3 regions of the Bacillus sp. 2175 genome follow, and region 3 is predicted to be linked to each of the others. Evidence: riboswitches for the same ligand, from Rfam matches in the RefSeq annotation. Region 3 holds a riboswitch; each other region holds the start of a gene.
The links. A riboswitch is a leader RNA that binds a small molecule or an ion and turns the genes downstream of it on or off. The one in region 3 is predicted to bind thiamine pyrophosphate.
Positions count from the first base shown of each region.

Region 1: it holds a riboswitch for thiamine pyrophosphate, as region 3 does, so the genes downstream of both, thiM (hydroxyethylthiazole kinase) here and thiT (energy-coupled thiamine transporter ThiT) in region 3, are expected to answer to the same signal.
Region 2: it holds a riboswitch for thiamine pyrophosphate, as region 3 does, so the genes downstream of both, thiC (phosphomethylpyrimidine synthase ThiC) here and thiT (energy-coupled thiamine transporter ThiT) in region 3, are expected to answer to the same signal.

Region 1 covers NZ_CM173819.1:511,983-518,904, forward strand. Annotated here, with positions in the region: gene ACXKY9_RS02875 (YhgE/Pip domain-containing protein) at 1-1,649, shown strand, start outside; gene topB (DNA topoisomerase III) at 1,690-3,879, opposite strand; TPP riboswitch at 4,106-4,218, shown strand; gene thiM (hydroxyethylthiazole kinase) at 4,291-5,100, shown strand; gene thiE (thiamine phosphate synthase) at 5,116-5,775, shown strand; gene ACXKY9_RS02895 (anaerobic C4-dicarboxylate transporter family protein) at 5,890-6,922, opposite strand, start outside.
Region 2 covers NZ_CM173819.1:4,978,254-4,985,175, forward strand. Annotated here, with positions in the region: gene ACXKY9_RS26060 (arsenic transporter) at 89-1,447, shown strand; gene thiC (phosphomethylpyrimidine synthase ThiC) at 1,549-3,309, opposite strand; TPP riboswitch at 3,422-3,537, opposite strand; gene lldP (L-lactate permease) at 3,609-5,270, opposite strand; gene ACXKY9_RS26075 (RNA-guided endonuclease InsQ/TnpB family protein) at 5,422-6,552, opposite strand.
Region 3 covers NZ_CM173819.1:4,527,977-4,534,898, forward strand. Annotated here, with positions in the region: gene feoB (ferrous iron transport protein B) at 1-1,889, opposite strand, end outside; gene ACXKY9_RS23530 (FeoA family protein) at 1,886-2,113, opposite strand; TPP riboswitch at 2,308-2,409, shown strand; gene thiT (energy-coupled thiamine transporter ThiT) at 2,496-3,164, shown strand; gene ACXKY9_RS23540 (sensor histidine kinase) at 3,373-5,223, opposite strand; gene ACXKY9_RS23545 (response regulator transcription factor) at 5,220-5,909, opposite strand; gene ACXKY9_RS23550 (class D sortase) at 5,949-6,569, opposite strand; gene ACXKY9_RS23555 (LPXTG cell wall anchor domain-containing protein) at 6,659-6,922, opposite strand, start outside.

The sequences.
Region 1 (6,922 bases), 1.3 Mb from region 3:
GGGTTAAGCATGTAGGAGATTTAATTAGTTCCGGACAAGAAGTTAAACAAGATGTGCGAGATGCTGTAAATCAAAAATTAGATGCAGTAAATAATTTAGTAAATCAAGCTGAAAAGGATTATAATGCAACGTTTGTAGCTGATTTTGAAAAAGCAGTAAGTACAGCTGAGCAACTGAAAAGTAAGGCTGAAAATGCGCAAGAAAATGCACAGCAGCTTAGAGGCAATTTAAATCAAGATATAAATAAGGCTAATGAGATATTAAACAATGGTAGAGAGAAATATGATAAAGCTGTAAATGATTACAGTAGATTAAAAACGGAGCTTGAAAAAGCAAGAGAAGACTTAAGTAACAAAGGTGTTAACGGATTAGATTCTACAAAAGTAGCCTTAAATGATTTGAATGGGCAGTTCAAAGCAAGTTGGAATTTAGTTAATGACATGATTCCAGTTCTGGAAAGTACAAATAAAGTGTTAGCTGATGTGAATAGTGATAAAAATCTTAATGGTACAATTTCTAAGTTAAATAAAGCAAAAGATGGTTTGCAAAAAGGAATGGATTTAACTGATAAAGGAATTGACGCTATTAATAAAGGTCAAAAACCAGCAGCTGATGTTATTGAAAGTATTAATCAAGTGTCTAAAAGTGTTTCGGGCCAAATTGGTGACATTTTAGCTAAATATGACTCAGAAATCACTCCAAATTTCAATGCAGCAATTGCTCGCACAAAAGAGATGTCTAAAAATACATCTCAAATTTTAAAAGAGGCAGACAAAAAGCTTCCAGATGTTAAAAAATTACTAGAAGATTCATCAAAAGGTTTAGTAGATGGTAAAAAGAAATTAGCAGACATTAAAGCTGAAATGCCAGCTACTGAGAAAAAGATTAAAGAATTAGCAGATAAAATTCGTGATTTTGAATCTGAAGAGGATTTAAAAGACATCATACGCTTATTGAAAAACGATGTTGAGAAGCAAAGTGATTACTTTGCGAATCCAGTAAATTTAAAAGAAAATAAATTATTTGCGATGCCGAACTACGGTTCAGCGATGTCACCATTCTATACAGTGCTTGCATTATGGGTAGGCGCATTATTAATGGTTTCATTATTAACGGTAGAAGTACACGAAGAGGGCGCGAATTATAAGAGCCATGAAATTTACTTCGGACGTTTATTAACATTCTTAACGATAGGTCTTTCACAAGCGTTTATCGTATCGATGGGAGATATATTCTTACTCGGTACGTACGTAGTCGATAAGTTCTGGTTTGTGTTATTTAGTTTATTTATTGGTGGAGTCTTCGTTTGTATCGTATACTCACTCGTTTCTATTTTCGGAAACGTTGGGAAATCGATGGCGATTATTTTACTTGTACTACAAGTAGCAGGATCGGGCGGAACATTCCCAATCCAAATGACACCAGCGTTCTTCCAAGCGATTTATCCGTTCTTACCATTCACATACGCAATTAGCGCAATTCGTGAAACAGTTGGTGGAATGCTTTGGGATATCGTAACGCGAGATTTACTTGTGTTAAGTGCTTTCGTAGTAGTTATGATTGTTGCTGCGTTATTACTGAAAACACCAATTAACAAATCAAGTGAAAAATTTGTTGAGAATGCAAAAGGAAGTAAAATCATTCACTAAAATAAAAGGTTCCTACCGATAGAGGTAGGAACCTTTTTGTTTAATCAAATTTTAATTTTTTTAATGCTTCCGCGAATGGGTTATTTAATGGTTCTTCTTCTTTTTTCTGTTGTTTCATATATTTTTGAACGTCGCGTTTATCGGCTTTGTTTCCAGATTCTTTTTTACGTCGCTCTTGGAATGTTGATAATTTCTCGCGATAGCCACATTTACATGCGAAAATTTGGCCTGCACCCTCACCACGTAATTCTAGTTTCTTTTTACATTGCGGACAGCGAGCATTTGTTGTACGAGATACATTTTTACGATGACCACATTCACGGTCTTGGCATACGAGCATTTTCCCCTTTTTTCCATTTACTTCTAGCATTGGTTTACCGCAATCTGGACAAGACTTCGTTGAAATGTTGTCATGTTTATATTTCTTATCACTCGATTTAATTTCAGCAACAATTTCTTTCGTATAGTTCTTCATTTCCGAAATGAATACTTCTTTCTTTAATTTTCCTTTTGCAATTGCTTCAAGTTTTTGTTCCCACTCACCAGTTAGTGTAGGTGATTTTAATTCTTCTGGTACTAAATCAAGTAATTGACGACCTTTTGATGTAATGTGAATATCTTTACCACGTTTTTCAATTAAGAAAGAATTGAAAAGTTTGTCGATAATATCTGCACGTGTCGCTACAGTACCTAATCCACCAGTCGATTTTAACGTATCAGCAAGTTGTTTATTTTGCGTATCCATATATTTTGTAGGATTCTCCATTGCTGAAAGTAAAGTTGCTTCATTAAAGCGTGCAGGTGCTTTCGTTTGACCTGATGTTTGCATAAGTAACTTTACAGTTAATGTATCGCCCTTTTCAATGTGAGGTAGAATCTGCTCTTTTACGTCATCAGTTACATCATCGTCTTCAAATCGATTTTCGTATACTTCCTTCCAACCAGCATGTAAAATCGTTTTTCCGCGTGCAATGAATGTTTCATTGCCGACCTTTGTGCGTAACGTTAGTTGTTCGTATTCGAATGCTGGGAATAAAACAGCTAAGAAACGTTTTACAACTAAATCATAAATTTTGCGTTCTTTATCTGTGAATGCTGCGAAGTTAACGTATCCTTCTGTTGGAATAATCGCATGATGATCGCTTACTTTACTATCATCAACAAATGATTTGTTAGGTTTGATAGGCTTTTGTAATACTTTATGTGCGAAGGGACGGTATTCTCCAACACCACATGCTTTTAGACGTTCTGGAAGTGTTCCAACGATATCAGATGAAATGTAGCGTGAATCTGTACGAGGGTACGTTAGTACTTTATGCTGTTCATACAATTTTTGCATAATATTTAATGTTTCTTTAGCAGAGTAACCGAACTTTTTATTTGCATCACGTTGCAATTCAGTTAAATCGTAAAGACCAGGAGAGAATGACTTCTTCTGTTTCTTATCAATTTCCACAACAGTAGCATTTTGTTTATCTAAACTTTTTACAATACCATCGATTTTTTCTTTATTAAAACTACGGCTATTGCCATTTGCATCTTGCCAAGTAAGTTTGAGCTTCTCCATTGTTTGAGCTTCGATGCCGTAGTAAGTTTGAGCTTTGAAGTTCTTTATTTCATCCTCACGACTAGCAATCATAGCAACAGTAGGGGTTTGTACACGGCCGCAATTTAACTGGGCATTAAAGCGAGTCGTTAAAGCACGAGTTGCATTAAGACCGATATACCAGTCAGCTTCTGAACGTGCAACTGCTGAAGCGTATAAATTGTCATAGGCTTTACCTGGTTTTAAATTTGCAAAACCATCTTTAATTGCTTTATCGGTTACAGAAGAAATCCATAAACGTTTGATTGGTTTATTTAGCTTAACTTTATCGATAATCCAGCGTGCGACTAATTCCCCTTCACGTCCAGCGTCTGTTGCTACAATAATTTCATTTACATCTTTTCTAAGTAGCTGACTTTTTACAGCATTAAATTGTTTACCAGTTTGTTTAATAACCGTTAATTTCAAACGCTCAGGTAGCATCGGTAAATCTTCTAAATTCCACTTTTTATATTTCACATCATAACTTTCTGGATCTGCTAATGTAACGAGATGACCTAAAGCCCAAGTTACAATATATTTACTACCCTCAAGATAGCCGTTTCCTTTTTTATCACACTTCAGTACACGAGCAATATCTCGTGCAACGGAAGGTTTTTCAGCGATTACAACGCTTTTTGACATATTAAAAACATCCTTTCAAATTTCCATAAGTTAAATATAGCATACATCTTCTTGAGATTCAGTTTCGCTCCATATTTGATCGGTTTTTAGTGGGATGAACAAAACACTCACTGATTAAAGTTTCACTTGATTATGTTTATTGTTATATAGGTTGCTTCTATATTAAATAGAAAAGTAAAGAACTTGTTATTTTACTAGAATAAGAGTAGACTTTGAAGTAGATGAATAATAAGCACATGGGAGTTTGTGGATACAAACTGAGAGTATGACTACTAGTCCGTCATTGACCATTTGAACCTGTTGGATAATGCCAGCGTAGGGAGAGTGTAAAAGCACATGTTCAGGCACTTTGCGTACGCGCAAAGTGTCTTTTTGTGTATCTCCCATCATTATAGTTAGGAGATGAAAAGGATGAATATGAAAGAAATTAGTAAAGTAGTGGATTTGGTGAGAGAATCTAATCCGCTCGTTCATAATATTACAAATGTTGTTGTAACAAATTTTACTGCTAACGGTTTGTTGGCACTTGGGGCATCGCCTGTAATGGCGTATGCAAAAGAAGAAGTAGCAGAAATGGCTAGCATTGCTGGAGCGTTAGTATTAAATATGGGGACACTTCGTCCTGAAGAAGTAGAAGCGATGTTACTTGCGGGTAAATCAGCAAATGCGAACAATGTGCCAGTACTATTTGATCCAGTTGGTGCAGGAGCAACTTCATATCGAACAGAAGTTGCGAGACATATTCCGGCTGAAATCGATTTAGCAATTATCCGCGGAAATGCAGCTGAAATAGCAAATGTTATTAATGAGAAATGGGAAATTAAAGGGGTAGACGCTGGTACTGGAAATGGCAATATTGTAAGTATTGCAAGGCAGGCAGCAGATGAACTAAATACAGTTGCGGTCATTACTGGAAAAGAAGATGTTGTTACAGATGGAGAGAGAACTATTGTTATTCGAAATGGTCACCCTATTTTAACGAAAGTTACGGGAACAGGTTGTTTACTAACTTCTGTAATAGGAGCATTTGTAGCAGTGGAAAAAGATTATGTTAAAGCAGCAGTAGCCGCATTAACGTTTTATGGTGTAGCTTCGGAACTGGCAGCTGCTAAGGCGGTAGAAAAAGGGCCTGGTAGTTTCCAAATTGAATTTTTAAATCAATTAGCGAATACAACTTCAGGTGATATTGAGAAGTATGGGAAGATTGTGGAGTTAGAGTAAGAGGGAGTGAAAGAAATGGCACGCATTGAAATAGATAAAATGTCTAAGCTATTGCAAGTGTATTTTATTATGGGAAGTAATAACTGCACGAGGGATCCTTTAGCTGTATTGAAAGAAGCGTTAGATGGTGGAGTGACACTTTTTCAGTTTCGCGAGAAGGGGGAAGGTTCTTTAATCGGAGAAGATAGAGTGCGCTTTGCAAAAGAATTGCAGACGCTTTGTAAGGAATATAGTGTTCCTTTCATTGTAAATGATGATGTAGAATTAGCCATTGAATTAGATGCAGATGGTGTTCATGTTGGACAAGATGATGAAGGAATTACATCTGTTCGTGAAAAAATGGGAGATAAAATTATCGGCGTATCTGCTCATACAATTGAAGAAGCACGTTTTGCAATCGAAAATGGAGCGGATTATTTAGGTGTTGGTCCTATTTTCCCAACGAGTACGAAAAAAGATACGAAAGCGGTTCAAGGAACGAAAGGATTAGCTTATTTTAGAGAACAAGGAATTACAGTGCCAATCGTTGGTATTGGTGGGATTACAATTGAAAATACAGCGGCAGTTATAGAGGCGGGTGCGGACGGTGTTTCAGTTATTTCAGCAATTAGTTTAGCGGAATCTGCGTATGAAAGTACGAGAAAATTAGTTGAAGAAGTAAAGAGAAGTTTGTAGGGAAGGAAGTGTAGTATTTTAAGTGCTACATGAAGAAATAGACTGCCCAAAATTTAAACAAATATTTGATTAAAAAAGCACAAACCTTTTTAAATAAAGGTTTGTGCTTTTTCTTTAAAACATAATTGAAATTAAGAGCATTCCAATGCCGATAGAAGTAAATGTTGCAATTAGGCCCGGAATCATAAAACTATGATTTAATACGTATTTACCGATACCTGTTGTACCAGTACGGTCAAAGTTAATGGCAGCAACGATTGTTCCATAGTTTGGAATGAAGAAATATCCATTTACTGCAGGGAACATCGCAATCAGTAGCGCTGGTGGAATACCAAGAGATAGTCCAAGTGGCATTAAGGCACGAACTGTTGCTGCTTGGCTGTACAGTAAAATAGATAGAATGAATAGTGCGATAGCAAATAGCCAAGGTGCACTTGTTACTAAATGCTGAATCGATCCTTGAATCATATTTAAGTTTCCATTAAAGAAAGTATCTCCCATCCAAGCGATACCGAAAATAGCAACAACTGCTGTTGCTCCTGCTTTAAAGACGTTACCAGATACAATGCTTTCTACATTTGGTTTACAGAAAATAATAATAAGAGCCGCGATAGTTAACATAACCATCTCAATTGTGTTCGGCATGGAAAGACGGGCTAACTTCCCATCAACTATCCATCCTGGACGAAGTGCTTCAAATGAACCAAGAAGTACAACAAGGAAGGTTCCTACAAGGAAAAGGATAACTGATAATTTTGCGCCCTTTACACCTACAAATTCTTTTTTCTCTTCAAGCTTAGGAATTAATCCTTCTTTTAATCGTTTTAAGTATTCAGGGTCTTCATTTAATTCTTTTCCCATCTTACTAGCAACAAATGCAGCTATCATACAAGCGATGAAAGTAGAAGGGATACTTACTTTTAAAATATCTAATAAGGTGATTTTATAGTCAGCTAACATTGCTAAAAGTGCAACTGTTGCAGCTGATATAGGACTAGCTGTAATTGCTTGTTGGGAAGCAATTACGGCAATTGACATTGGTCGTTCTGGTCTAATTCCGGATTCGCGAGAGACTTCAGCGATAACAGGAAGTACAGAATAAGCAACGTGACCAGTTCCTGCACAAAGTGTAAATAAATAAGTAACA
Region 2 (6,922 bases), 450 kb from region 3:
TTCTTCTTATTTTTTGCTGAATATACTACCAATATAAACTTGAGACAAGCTACATCTGTTCAAGGGAAAATAGAAAGGTAGGCAAAATATGAGCATTGAAATATGGATTACTATTATTGTATTTTTCTTAACGATGATCGTTATCTTTTGGCGACCCCGCGGCTTAAATGAGGCTTGGCCAGCAGCAATCGGAGCTGGTATCATCATAATTACTGGACTTGTATCAAAACCAGACATCATGGATATTATAAGTAAAATTGGCGGTGCCTCCATAACAATATTAGCAACTATTGTTATGGCAGTTATATTAGAAAGCTTCGGCTTCTTCCATTGGTCCGCAGCGAAACTAGCAAATTTAGCAAAGGGTTCTGGGCGCCGCTTATACTGGTATATTCAATTATTATGTTTTCTTATGACTCTTTTATTTAATAACGACGGTAGTATTTTAATTACAACTCCAATTTTAATTCTTCTTCTAAAAAACCTTCAATTAAAACCACATCAACAAATTCCTTATTTATTAAGTGGTGCTTTAATCGCTACGGCATCTAGTGCACCAATTGGTGTAAGTAATATCGTAAATTTAATCGCATTAAACATCGTCCATATGACTCTTTATATGCATACTGCTATGATGTTTGTACCTGCAACATTAGGCTTATTATTTATGTCATGGCTCATGTATACAGTTTTGAAGAAAAAACTTCCGAAAAAATTACCTGTTTCTTCATATGATATTGAAGAAATTTTCTTCACGAAAAACTTCCATCCACTAAAAGGAAATAATTCTGTTGATACGAAACAAAAACGGACAAGATTCATGTTAAAAGTATTAGGTTTCGTCTTCCTGATGCGCTGTCTTCTATTCGTTGCATCCTTCTTATCCATCCCAATTGAAATCGTTGCAGTACTTGGTTCACTCGTTCTTCTCATTTGGAGATGGTACTACTTACGAACAAATCCTGTCGACATTTTGAAAAAGACACCGTGGCACATTTTAATTTTCGCCTTCTCTATGTACGTCATTATTTACGGACTCCACAACGCAGGATTAACAGCTGTACTTGTACAATGGCTCGAGCCAATTGTGAATCAGCATCTACTCTATGCTAGCTTTGCGATGGGCGGACTTGTATCCATCCTCTCTAACGTCTTCAATAACCATCCTGCCCTTATGATTGGTACAATCACATTAACAGAAATGGGACTAGATCCAGTCACATTAAAAACTATCTATCTTGCAAACATCATTGGTAGTGACATCGGTTCACTATTACTACCAATTGGTACGCTAGCTTCACTCATTTGGATGTATATTCTGAAACAAAACAAAATTAAAGTAAAATGGAAAGACTATTTAAGTGTATCCCTTATCGTTATCCCGCTCACAACAGTCGTCACACTATTTCTCTTATTCTACTGGGTACATCTCTTCTTTGCCTTATAAACAACAGAAGCCCCATTTGCTACCGTCTTAGCAAATGGGGCTTCTTCTATAATAAAGTTAGGTACTACAGTGTGATCAATCAAGTAAAGAGGTGTAACATGTTATTGATATAAATGACTACCAGCTTCTTTAAATTCTTCTGCTTTCTCTTTCATTCCTTTTTCAATTGCTTCTTTCGTTTCTAAATCATTTTCTTTTGCATATTCACGAATATCATGTGAAATTCTCATACTACAAAACTTCGGTCCACACATTGAACAGAAGTGAGCTGTCTTTGCCCCTTCTGCAGGCAACGTTTCATCATGATATTCCATCGCACGTTCAGGATCTAAAGATAAATTAAATTGATCGCGCCAACGGAATTCGAAGCGTGCTTTTGAAAGTGCATCATCACGCTGATGAGCCGTTTTATGTCCTTTCGCAAGATCAGCCGCATGCGCTGCAATTTTGTACGTAATAACACCCGTGCGTACATCATCTTTGTTTGGCAAACCTAAATGTTCTTTCGGCGTTACATAACAAAGCATCGCTGTTCCAAACCAGCCAATCATAGCAGCTCCAATTGCAGATGTAATATGGTCATAACCTGGTGCAATATCTGTCGTTAGCGGCCCAAGTGTGTAAAACGGCGCGCCCTGACAAATATCAAGCTCTTTCTCCATATTCTCTTTAATTAAGTGCATCGGTACGTGTCCAGGTCCTTCAATCATAACTTGCACATCATGTTTCCAAGCAATTTTGGTTAATTCACCAAGTGTTTCAAGCTCAGAAAACTGTGCTTCGTCATTTGCATCTGCAATTGAACCTGGGCGTAATCCATCTCCAAGAGAGAACGAAACATCATACTGCTTCATAATTTCACAAATCTCTTCAAAATGAGTGTATAGGAAGTTTTCTTTATGATGGAATAAACACCACTGTGCCATAATCGAACCACCGCGCGAAACGATACCTGTCGTACGCTTTGCAGTAATTGGAATGTAACGAAGTAATACACCAGCGTGAATTGTAAAGTAATCTACGCCTTGCTCCGCCTGCTCAATTAACGTATCACGATATACTTCCCACGTTAAATCTTCTGCAATTCCGTTTACTTTTTCCAGCGCTTGATAGATCGGTACAGTTCCAACTGGTACAGGCGCGTTACGAATAATCCACTCACGCGTCGTATGAATATTTTTACCTGTAGATAAATCCATAATCGTATCCGCACCCCAGCGCGTTGCCCATGTCATCTTCTCTACTTCTTCTGCAATCGAAGAAGATACAGCTGAGTTTCCGATATTCGCGTTTACCTTCACATGAAAATTACGCCCGATGATCATCGGTTCAGCTTCTGGATGATTAATATTCGCTGGTAAAATAGCGCGGCCTTCTGCGATTTCCTTACGAACAAACTCCGGCTCTACCCCTTCACGAATCGCAACGTATTCCATCTCAGACGTAATAATGCCATTACGTGCATAGTGCATTTGCGTAACATTTGCACCTTGCTTTGCTCTAAGTGGCTGGCGATCCATTTGCGGGAAAACAGGTGTATGTTTCGAAGCTACTCTCACACCGTCATCCTCTGGTTTCACTTCACGCCCTTCGTATGCTTCTACATCACCACGCCCCATAATCCAAGAGTGGCGCGGCGTTGGAATTCCTTTTTCCAACTCGACCTTATACGCAGGATCTGTATAAGGACCGCTCGTATCATACACACGGATTGGTGGATTTGGAACGCCATTCGTTTCGCTTTGTTCAATCTCACGCATCGGCACTTTCATACCTTCTCGTGGTCCATCCACATATACTTTCTTACTCCCTGGTAAACTCGACTTCAATTCAATTTGCTCAGCTGAAACAGATTGTTTCATAAATTTTGTTGCCCCCCTGTTCGTGACAAGGACAAGATATGGCCAGCGCATGCCAAAATAAAAAGAGCCAGGTCCATAAAAAAATAAGGACCTGGCTCATAAAGACATCATTATGTAAAGCCGTTAACTTCCCTACGCTGGTACGAGCCAGATCAGGTCCAAAGGGTTAAGAAGTTCACGCGCTTCTCTCTCAGCCTACGCATACGTTAGGCACCCCTAGTTTATCACTGATTTAATTTTCAATACTTTCCCATCATACACGATAATCTGAAAAATGAAAAGTTTATTTCTTTTGCTCTTTACGGAATCATCCACGTTAAATAATACGCCTGCACATACGTCATAATACCAACAATAATTACGAAGAATAAGCTATGCTTCACTGTAAAACGGAACAAATCCGATTCTTTTCCAGCAAGACCAACCGCCGCACAAGCGATCGCAATCGACTGCGGGGAAATCATTTTCCCTGTTACACCGCCTGTTGTATTTGCTGCAACGAGAAGCACTTCAGATACGCCGACTTGCTGCGCTGTAATGGCTTGTAAATTTGAGAACAGTGCATTCGCAGACGTATCAGACCCTGTTAGGAATACGCCAATCCAGCCTAAGAATGGTGAGAAGAACGGGAATAGTCCACCAGTTCCGGCTAATGCTAACGCTAACGTGGAAGATAGACCAGAATAGTTTGCGATAAATGCAAACCCTAGTACGAATCCGATAGATAGAATTGGCATTTTTAATTCGCTTAACGTTTCTTTAAATGTCACTACTGCATCTTTTACATTCATTTTCAAAATAAACATGGAAATGATACAAGCAATTAAAATCGCTGTTCCAGTTGCCGATAATACATCAAACTTCAAAATTGCCTCGTAAGGCATTGGTTTATTTACAATTGGCTCTGCTTTCATTACTAAATTATGCAGACCTGGAATTTCAAACTTAAATACAAGACTTTCTAAAGCCCCTCCTGAAGCAAATAGTGCCTTAAAGAAACTTTGGCTCCAAATGACTACCATAACCGTTAATACGATAAATGGAGACCATGCTTTCACTACTTTTCCAAACGTTAATTTCGGCATCGATGCCGCTGTCGTTGTTACTGCTACTTCACTATTTGCTCGCCCGGATTGATAAATTTCTTTCGGCTGCCAAACTTTTAAGAACAGCGCTAAACTAATTAAACTTACAAGTGCTGATGTAATATCCGGAAGTTCTGGCCCTAAAAATGTCGCTGTAATGAACTGCGTAATCGCAAATGAACTACCCGCTACAAGTAACGCAGGCCACGTTTGTCGTATCCCTTTAAATCCATCCATTAAAAATACGATAAAGAATGGAACAAATAATGATAGGAACGGTAATTGATGCCCAGCCATTTGTCCAATTTTATGTGGATCAATACCTGTTACTTGTCCAGCAACTGTAATCGGAATTCCCATCGCTCCGAACGCCACTGGTGCAGTATTTGCAATTAAACAAAGACCTGCTGCGTATAAAGGATTTAACCCAAGACCCGCAAGAAGTGCTGCTGTAATCGCTACTGGTGCCCCAAATCCTGCCGCTCCTTCTAAAAATGCTCCAAATGAAAATCCAATTAAAATAACGAGTAGACGATGATCATTCGTAATCGATAATACCGATGCACGAATCACATCGAATTGACCTGTTTTTACAGAAATTTTATATAAAAATACCGACATAATGATAATCCAAGCAATTGGCCATAATCCGTACAAGAAACCATATCCGGTCGCTGCCATTGCCATCGTGAACGGCATTTTATAAGCGAATAACGCTACTAAAACTGTAAGTACAACTGTAATAAATCCTGCCACATACCCTTTCATGCGGAAAACTGCTAAAGCTAAGAAAAAAAAGATAATCGGAATAAGTGCGACCGCTGCCGAAATCCAAATGTTTCCGAATGGATCATAAACTTGTGTCCATGTGTTCATTGTTCTCTCCGATACGATAAACTTAACTAAATCTATACAATTCAATCAAATTTACACGAGTTAGTGCTTCATCGTGTTCTCGCAACCCCAAAGGGACGAGGGGTATAACACTCCACACGAGGCAGTATCGTTACCTCCTATTATCAAGCATTTATTTTACCCATCTTGATAAATTTATCGCAGCATTCAAATCTCTATCGTGATGGCTATTGCATGAAACACAACACCACTCACGTATTTTTATACTCCATTGTCCTTCTGGTTGAACTGAATGGTCGTATTTTACTCCGCAACATGAACAAATCTTGCTTGAGGCGAACCATTTATCAGCTTTTTCATACGCAATGCCGTACTTCTCGCACTTGTATGACAAACATTGAAAGAAGAAGTTTAATTTTTGAAAGGAAAGTGCCTTCGATAGTTTTTTGTTTTTTAACAGGTTTGAAATAGATAAGTCTTCCACAACAATCCTCATTGGTTTGGTTTTCACCAATTTAGCTGTTGCTTGATGGATATGGTTATTTCGGATATTCATAATTTTCCTAGATAACCGCAGGTGCTCAGCTTTCGCTTTTTCATATCCGGCAGACTGAATTTTCACACCTTTTTTAAATCTCCTAGACATATCTCTTTGCGCTGACTTTTTCCTTTTCAAAAGTTTTTTAACCTTAGCATCTTTGTTTATATTTCGTTCTTTCATACCATTAGAAGCTACAAAAAGTTCTTTTAAACCAACATCCACACCAATCGACTCATTCGTTAGTTCTTGTGATTCAAAGTCTTCTTGGAACCCTACACTAATCCACCAGTGACGACCATCAAAGGTAACTCGTGGATTGGATGGTTTTTTATTTCTTGGTAGTTGTTGGCTTGTTTTCACTTCTCCAATAGACTGAATATGAACGACTTTCTTTCCTATAACCAGTCTTTCATAATTGGCATAAAATCCTTGGATTAAATCTTTTTTGGATTTATAAGAAGTGTGATAACCATTTTTGTACTTTTTGAACGAATGTTTTCTCGCCGTATCAAAATCTTTTGAAGCCTGTTTGGGAACTTGTGCATTAATGTCTTTTAACCACTCATATCTCTTTCGCTTCTTGATCTTTGTAAATCGTTTCTGTAAAGCTAACTGTGAAACAGATTTTCCAAATAGCTTATAGTATCTATCACTCATTCTTTTACAATAGTTATAAGCAAATCTTGCAGCACCAGCATGGTTTCTAAGCACTTGTTCTTGCTCAGGCGTTGGAATCAGTCTGACTTTCTTCGCCAATATCATCAGAATGTAACTCCTTTAATGAAAGATTTGTTCTTCTGAATCGTAGCGTGTTCCACCAGCATTCTCCTGAGACTACCAGGATACAAACCTGTTAATTCCGATACTTGACTAACTCGTGAAAATTTCATTATTATTCTTAGCTCATTAAATCCAATGTAGCACATACGTTCTATGGATTCAATGAGGTTTGATAGATTTAATTAAATTTATCTCGTTCAACTAAGGGCGCAATTCCTTAGCCAGTTCTCTTATGAACTTCTCATATTTTCACATGAGCGCAGACTATATGTTTATCTCTTTAGAGATAGAGGATTTTTCCACCACCATAGGCTTGTGATGTACTCTCGTCAGTTATACGAGATAGTCGTTG
Region 3 (6,922 bases):
CCTGTTTCACGTTTAATAACAGCTACCGTCGCTAAACACGGAACATATAATAAAATAAAGAACATAAATGCATAAGCTGATAATGCTGTATAATGTACTCCCATTACATTTCCAAGCACATCTTCTTTAACTGCATAAATAATTGCCATTGTAGAAACGACAACTTCCTTCGCTAAAAATCCTGTTAAAAGGGATGCTGCAGCTTGCCACGTTCCAAAGCCGAGCGGTGCGAATAGCGGTGCGATAAATCCACCAATCATCGCTAAGTAACTGTCTCCCATATCAACACCAAATCCTGATGGACCTGCATAGTTTAATAACCAAATGACAACCGAACCACCAAAGATGAATGTACCAGCTTTACGAACAAATCCTTTTCCTTTCTCCCACGTGCTCAGCCATAATGTTTTCGCTTGTGGCACACGGTAAGGCGGTAATTCAATTACGAAAATAGACTTTTCCGCTTTCAAAATCGTAAGAGACATAATTTTTGTAACTAATAACGCAAGAACAATCCCTGCAACATATAAAGAAAATACAACAGTCGCCTGACTATGCGGGAAGAATACGCCCGCAAATAATGCATATACAGGTAATCGTGCTGAACAAGACATAAATGGTGTTACTAAAATGGTAAGTAAACGTTCTTTCTCCTGTTCAATCGTTCTCGCAGCCATAATACCTGGAACGTTACATCCAAAACCGATAATCATCGGAATAAAAGCTTTTCCGTTTAAGCCGAAAAACTCCATAATTCTATCCATAACAACTGCAATTCGCGCCATATACCCTGAGTCTTCTAATAATGAAATGAAAAAGAATAGTGCAAAGATTTGTGGTACGAATACTAATACAGCACCAACACCGGCAATAATACCTTCTGTAACGAGTGCTTGAATAAAATGAGAAGCTCCAATACTTGTAAGTCCAGCCGTCACCCAATCCGTAAGCTGGCCACCAAAAAACTCATCTAACATATCAGATAAAGGTGTACCAATCCACGTAAACGTAACCTGAAAAATAAAAAACATAACTGCTAAAAAGATTGGAAGTCCTAAAATTTTATGTGTAATTAATCTATCAATTTTTTCTGAAAAAGGAATTTTTCCTTCTTTCTCATGCTTCATAACATTTGTTTTTAACTTTTCAATATACGCTTCACGAGTTTTGTAAATGTGCTCTTCTAACGTACAATCAAGTTTTCCTTCTAAGCGAGATCGAATGGCTATGAGTTCCTTATAAATTGGTAATGCTTTCATTTCTTTTTCTACTACTTCGTTATTGCTTAAAAATTGAAGTGCTAACCATCTCGGATGCTCGTAATTCACTGTCTCTAAAAGAGCAATTACTTCTCCAATTCCTTCATCCATTTGTACACCATATGAAATAAGGAATGGCTTTTTCTCTTTTTTGTCATTTTCTTTAAGAGTCGTAAGCAGTTCTTCACAGCCTTTTCCACTCCTTGCAACAACAGGAACGACTGTTACACCTAATAGTTCTGATAATCGTTTTACATCAATGACAATTCCTCTTTGCTTCGCCACATCAACCATGTTTAAACCAATTGAGACTGGCTTACCAAATTCAAGTAACTGCAACGTTAAATGCATATTTCTTTCAAACTGCGAGGAATCTACGATATTTAACATATGATTAAATTCTTCTGTTAATAGAAAGTTTGTTACAACACCTTCATCACGTGAAACTGGATTTAAATCATAAACACCTGGTAAATCAATTAATGTTCCTTGTCTATCTTTTAATTTACCAACCTTCTTTTCTACTGTTACACCGCTCCAGTTTCCTACATACTCATAAGAACCAGTAAGTGCATTAAATAATGATGTCTTCCCTGTATTCGGATTCCCTAGCAAAGCTACCTTATTCACGCTAATTCCACCTTTATCATTTTCGCGTCACAATGACGAATACTAATTAACTGTCCACGACACTCCAATGTACAAGGACCTTTAAACATCGCTTTCTGTTTCAGGCGAAGTTCGCTTCCTTCAGCAAGACCGAAAGCAGCTAGTCTACGCTTTAATAGCTGATCTAAAGACTGAATACTTTTTACTAACACTTTCTCTCCAATTTTAATATCTACTAAACTCATAACCTTCCCCCTCAGAAGAGAATGATAATTATTTTCAAAAAAATTATACCACACCCAATTTCTCTTGTACTATACCCTTTTGCTTCATATTTATTAACATTTCGCTACAATTCTATTTCAATTATTGTCATACTGTATTCGTTTGCCATTCTCATCCATTTCGCTTACAATAAACAATAGCAAATAAAGAATCTCGTTATCACTGGGGGAGCCATGCCGCTGAGAGGGAACACTTCGTTCCGACCCTTCGAACCTGTTAGTTAATGCTAACGCAGGGATTGTGCAAACGTCCGAAATACATACCTCATTTTTATTTACGTATTTCGTATCCTCCTATGATATCTATTCTTTTTTGTACAACTTGGATTTAGGGGGAGACAACATGCGTAACACTAATTTACAAGCGATGATCGAATCTGCTATTCTTGCAGCCTTCGCCATGATTATCGATATTTTACCATTATCACTTAAACTTCCAACAGGCGGTTCTATCTCATTCGCTATGATTCCTATTTTTATTATCGCTTACCGCTGGGGCTTTAAATCAGCTTTCTTAGGTGGTTTAGTTTGGGGACTATTACAAATAGTCGTGGGGGATGCTTATATTTTAACACCTGTTCAAGCATTCATTGAGTACTTCATTGCCTTTGCTTTTATCGGATTTGCTGGCTTATTCTATCGTCCAATTCAAAAAGCACTTTTAACGTCTAATGAAAATAGTGAAGAACATTCAAGTTTAGGTAGTCGCAATGAAAAACCTTCAGCAAAACAAAACCATGGTAAGAAAATCCTTGTTTACATTATCCTTGCTACATTTGTCGGTAGCTTTGCTCGCTATTTCTGTCACTTTATTGCCGGTATTATTTTCTGGGGACAATATGCGCCGAAAGGTCAATCAGCTGTGTTATATTCATTAATCGTAAATGGAAGTACAATGCTTGGTTCTTTTATTTTATGTACAGTTTTACTTATATTTTTATTCCTCACTTCCCCACGCTTATTCAAAAGCATCAGTGCTTATCAAATGAATACACAAAAAAAGGGCGCTTAATGAGCGCTCTTTTTTCATATCGTAATATTAATTAAAAATACAATAAATGCGCAAAAGAAAATAAATACCATTATACTTAGCCAATTGCTATGCACGGTTCATCGACTCCTTACATAACCTCATTTTCTAACCAGATTATATCGCTTAAAAATAAAGATTAGGTAAAGATAATATGAAAATAAATTAAAAAAAGCGTAGCATGCATTATCTACGCTTTTTTCGGTAAGTAAAAGTAAAATAATACACCGTCTTCTGTATTTTTCACTCCATATTCAGCATCGTGTAATTCTAAAATATTTTTAGAAATAGCAAGCCCCAGTCCCGTCCCACCTTGTGAACGCTGACGAGCTGTATCCACGCGATAAAAACGATCCCAAATTTTATCTAATTGTTCTTCTTCAATGTGAGTACCTTTATTTTCAATACAAACTTTTATACGATCCTTCTCATCTATTGCAGAAATAATAATATCTTCTTTATTTGGTGTATAACGTATGGCATTCGTAATGAAGTTAACGATGACTTGTTCAATCCGGCCTTGATTTGCAATCACTTCAAATGAATGTATATTTTTATGAACATGAAGTTCTTTTTTCTCTATTTCCACAGATAGATGTTCACATATATCTTCAATTACTGTATCAATATAAAACGCAGACTTTTTCATTTTATATGTACCAGATTCAAATTTAGCTAGCTCAAGCATATCCAAAATTAAAGTATCCATTTTGTCTACTTCTCTCTCCATCGCTTGAAAATAATACTCTTTTTTATGCTCAGCTACCCCGTCTTTTAAAATGGAAATACAACTTTTCATAATACTTAGCGGTGTTTTTAATTCATGCGAAACACCAGAAATGAATTCTTTCCGTGTATTTTCTAACTTTCTTTCCTTTTCAATATCTTCTTCTAACTGTCCAATATGTGAATGGAGTTTATTTGATAGCACATTAATATTTTTCGACAAATCTCCAATTTCATCTTTTGAAGTAATCGGTATTTTTTCTGTAAAATCTAATTGTGCTATTTTCTTCGTCGTATCATTTATTTTTAATAACGGTTTGGCAATTTGTTTTGAGTAATAGAACGAAGCTAACAAAATAAGAACGACTACAAATGCAATGATATAGATGTAATAATCTTGCACCATTTGTACAGCTTCATCTACGGGCTGTAAAGAAGCCATCGCATAAATATATGTTACTGATCCGTCTTTTTCTATTGGCTTGATTAATAATTTATATTTAATATCATTTTTTTCATAGTCCATTGTTTGTGTTGTATATTGTATGGGCTTGCTCTCTTTTAATAATAAATTAGTTTGAAATTCTTTTATGCTATCTAAGAAGATGCCATTTTTATAAATTGGATTCACAGGACCTTTTACATCTGGTAACTGTACTTTTGTAACACGTCCTCCTATGTAAACGCCTAATTCCTGAGCAGCTTGCTCCTGAACAGCTGGTTTCTTTTCCTTAACAAGTTGTTCCTCAACTGCTCTCTTTTTCTCCTCATTTAATTTGCTCATTTTCTCATTAAATGCTTTTTCTAACGGTTTATTAGATCCACTTAAATTCTGCTTAGATAAAGAAAAAGAGAATGGAATAAAACTATCTTCTTTTCTCACTCCAGAAAAATAAATTTCTTGCCCTAAAAACTGCTCTGATAATTTATTATCAATTTCCTCTATATTGACGAGATTACCTAAGGGAATTTTAAATATTTGTTGTCCAAAGCTCTTTTGTTGCCTACGATCTATCGTTACTTCAAAATAAAAATCATCTGCATGTTTTAAATTCCCGTTCTTATCTAATGTCGTAATCCACGTATTATTTTCTCTTAAAAAGTCTTGCTCTAGTTTCTGAATTTCTTCTGCATTTCCTGCATAATTTAAATAATTCTTCTCAAAAGAATTTAAATTCACTTTAATATCTTCCACTTTTCGATTCGCATAATATTGTTTAAAAAATATCGTTTGTCCAATAAATATCGTCGCTAAAATCAACATACATAATGCTGTTGTAAGAGTAAATAATTTTAGTACAATTCCTTTCTTCATACATTCCCCTCAAATTTATAACCAGTTCGTACTACAGTTGTAATATACTTTGCTTTCTCTCCTAATTTATTTCTTAAATTACGAATATGGCTATTCACCGTTCGATCATCGCCAGCAAATTCATATCCCCAAATTCTTGAAATGAGTTGCTCTCGCGTTAAAACGATTCCTTGATTTTTCATGAAATACACCAATATTTCAAACTCCGTATGCGTTAAACTAACATCTGCCTCATCAACAGTAACAGTACGCGACGGAAAATGGACATGGATGCCATGAATCGATAACGTATCATCTTCGTTCTCTAAAGGTTTCTTCGATGCTTTTCTACTTTCTAATAATCGTTTCGCTCTTGCTAATAAAATTGGAGGACTATACGGCTTCGTCACATAGTCATCTGCTCCAAGTTCAAAACCAAGTAACGTATCGTCTTCATCTACACGCGCCGTCAGCATAATAATAGGCACCTCGGACGTCTTCCTAATCCTTCGGCAAACAGACCATCCATCGAGTTCTGGCAACATGATATCTAAAATAACTAAATCAACCTCTTCTTCTTCAAATACAACTAAAGCCTCTTTCCCGTCCCTCGCTTCAAACACTACATATTGTTCACTTAAAAAATAATCTTTTAATATTTCGCGTAATATGTCTTCATCTTCAACAATTAAAATGTTTTTTGACATAACTTATATATCCCCCTCTCGCTTTCAGAAACTATAATTTCACTTTGAATAACTGCCAGTTAACTTCGCCTCGATAATATATCTATCTGGTGCATCCCCTATATAATCAAATGGGTAACAAGTTGTCAGTGTTAATATCGGTTCTTCTTTTTTTATAATAACAGTACGATCATCCGCATGAGTAATCCATGTCTTTTGAATTTCATATGTGTACGTTTTATTATCATACTCTAAAACAAGGGTATCCTTTTCTTTCAACTCTTCTAAATCTGTAAATACAGTATCTCGATGTCCACTCAGTACAGTATGTCCCCCTCCAGATGGAGTTGTCGTTAAATCACTAACGAACATACCCACTCCTTTTTTCAAAGTCGTATCATCTGCTCCCCAATATATAGAAAACTTCTTCTTTATTTTCGGTATGTTTAACATCGCTACCTTTTCTCCTTCTTTATGTTCTGTTTGAGAAGAAGGCACTTGAGAAGTTACAGGTGTTTCATGAGAAAGTTGAGTATCTTGTATATTTTTAAGGCTCTTTATTTCTTCTGCCGTTAATTGCCCGGCAGAGCTTCTTCCTTTATACCATTCCACAGCATAATAGGATCCCATGAATAGCCCTATAGCCATCAATATGATACCGATATAATTGAGTAACTTCATTCTTCATTCCTCCATGCCAAAAATGGTAGGAGTAACCTACCATTTTTAATATATGAAATTATCCCATTCTTTATAGGAAAATATTTTATTTACGCTTTAATCTTATTGCGACGATTCAAACCAAATAATGTACCTACCGCTACAAGACATGCACTTAATCCCATCATTGCTACATTATTTGATGCTGTATTTGGTAATTTTTCACCTTGTACAACTGGCTTTGCTTCTTCTTTTTTAGCTACTTCATTCTTTTGCTCGGCTTTTATCGCTGCTTCTTTTTTAGCCATATCGTTTTTTAACTGTTCTTGCGCTATTCTCTTTTTCTCTTCTTCACTTTTTTTCTCAGCTTTTAT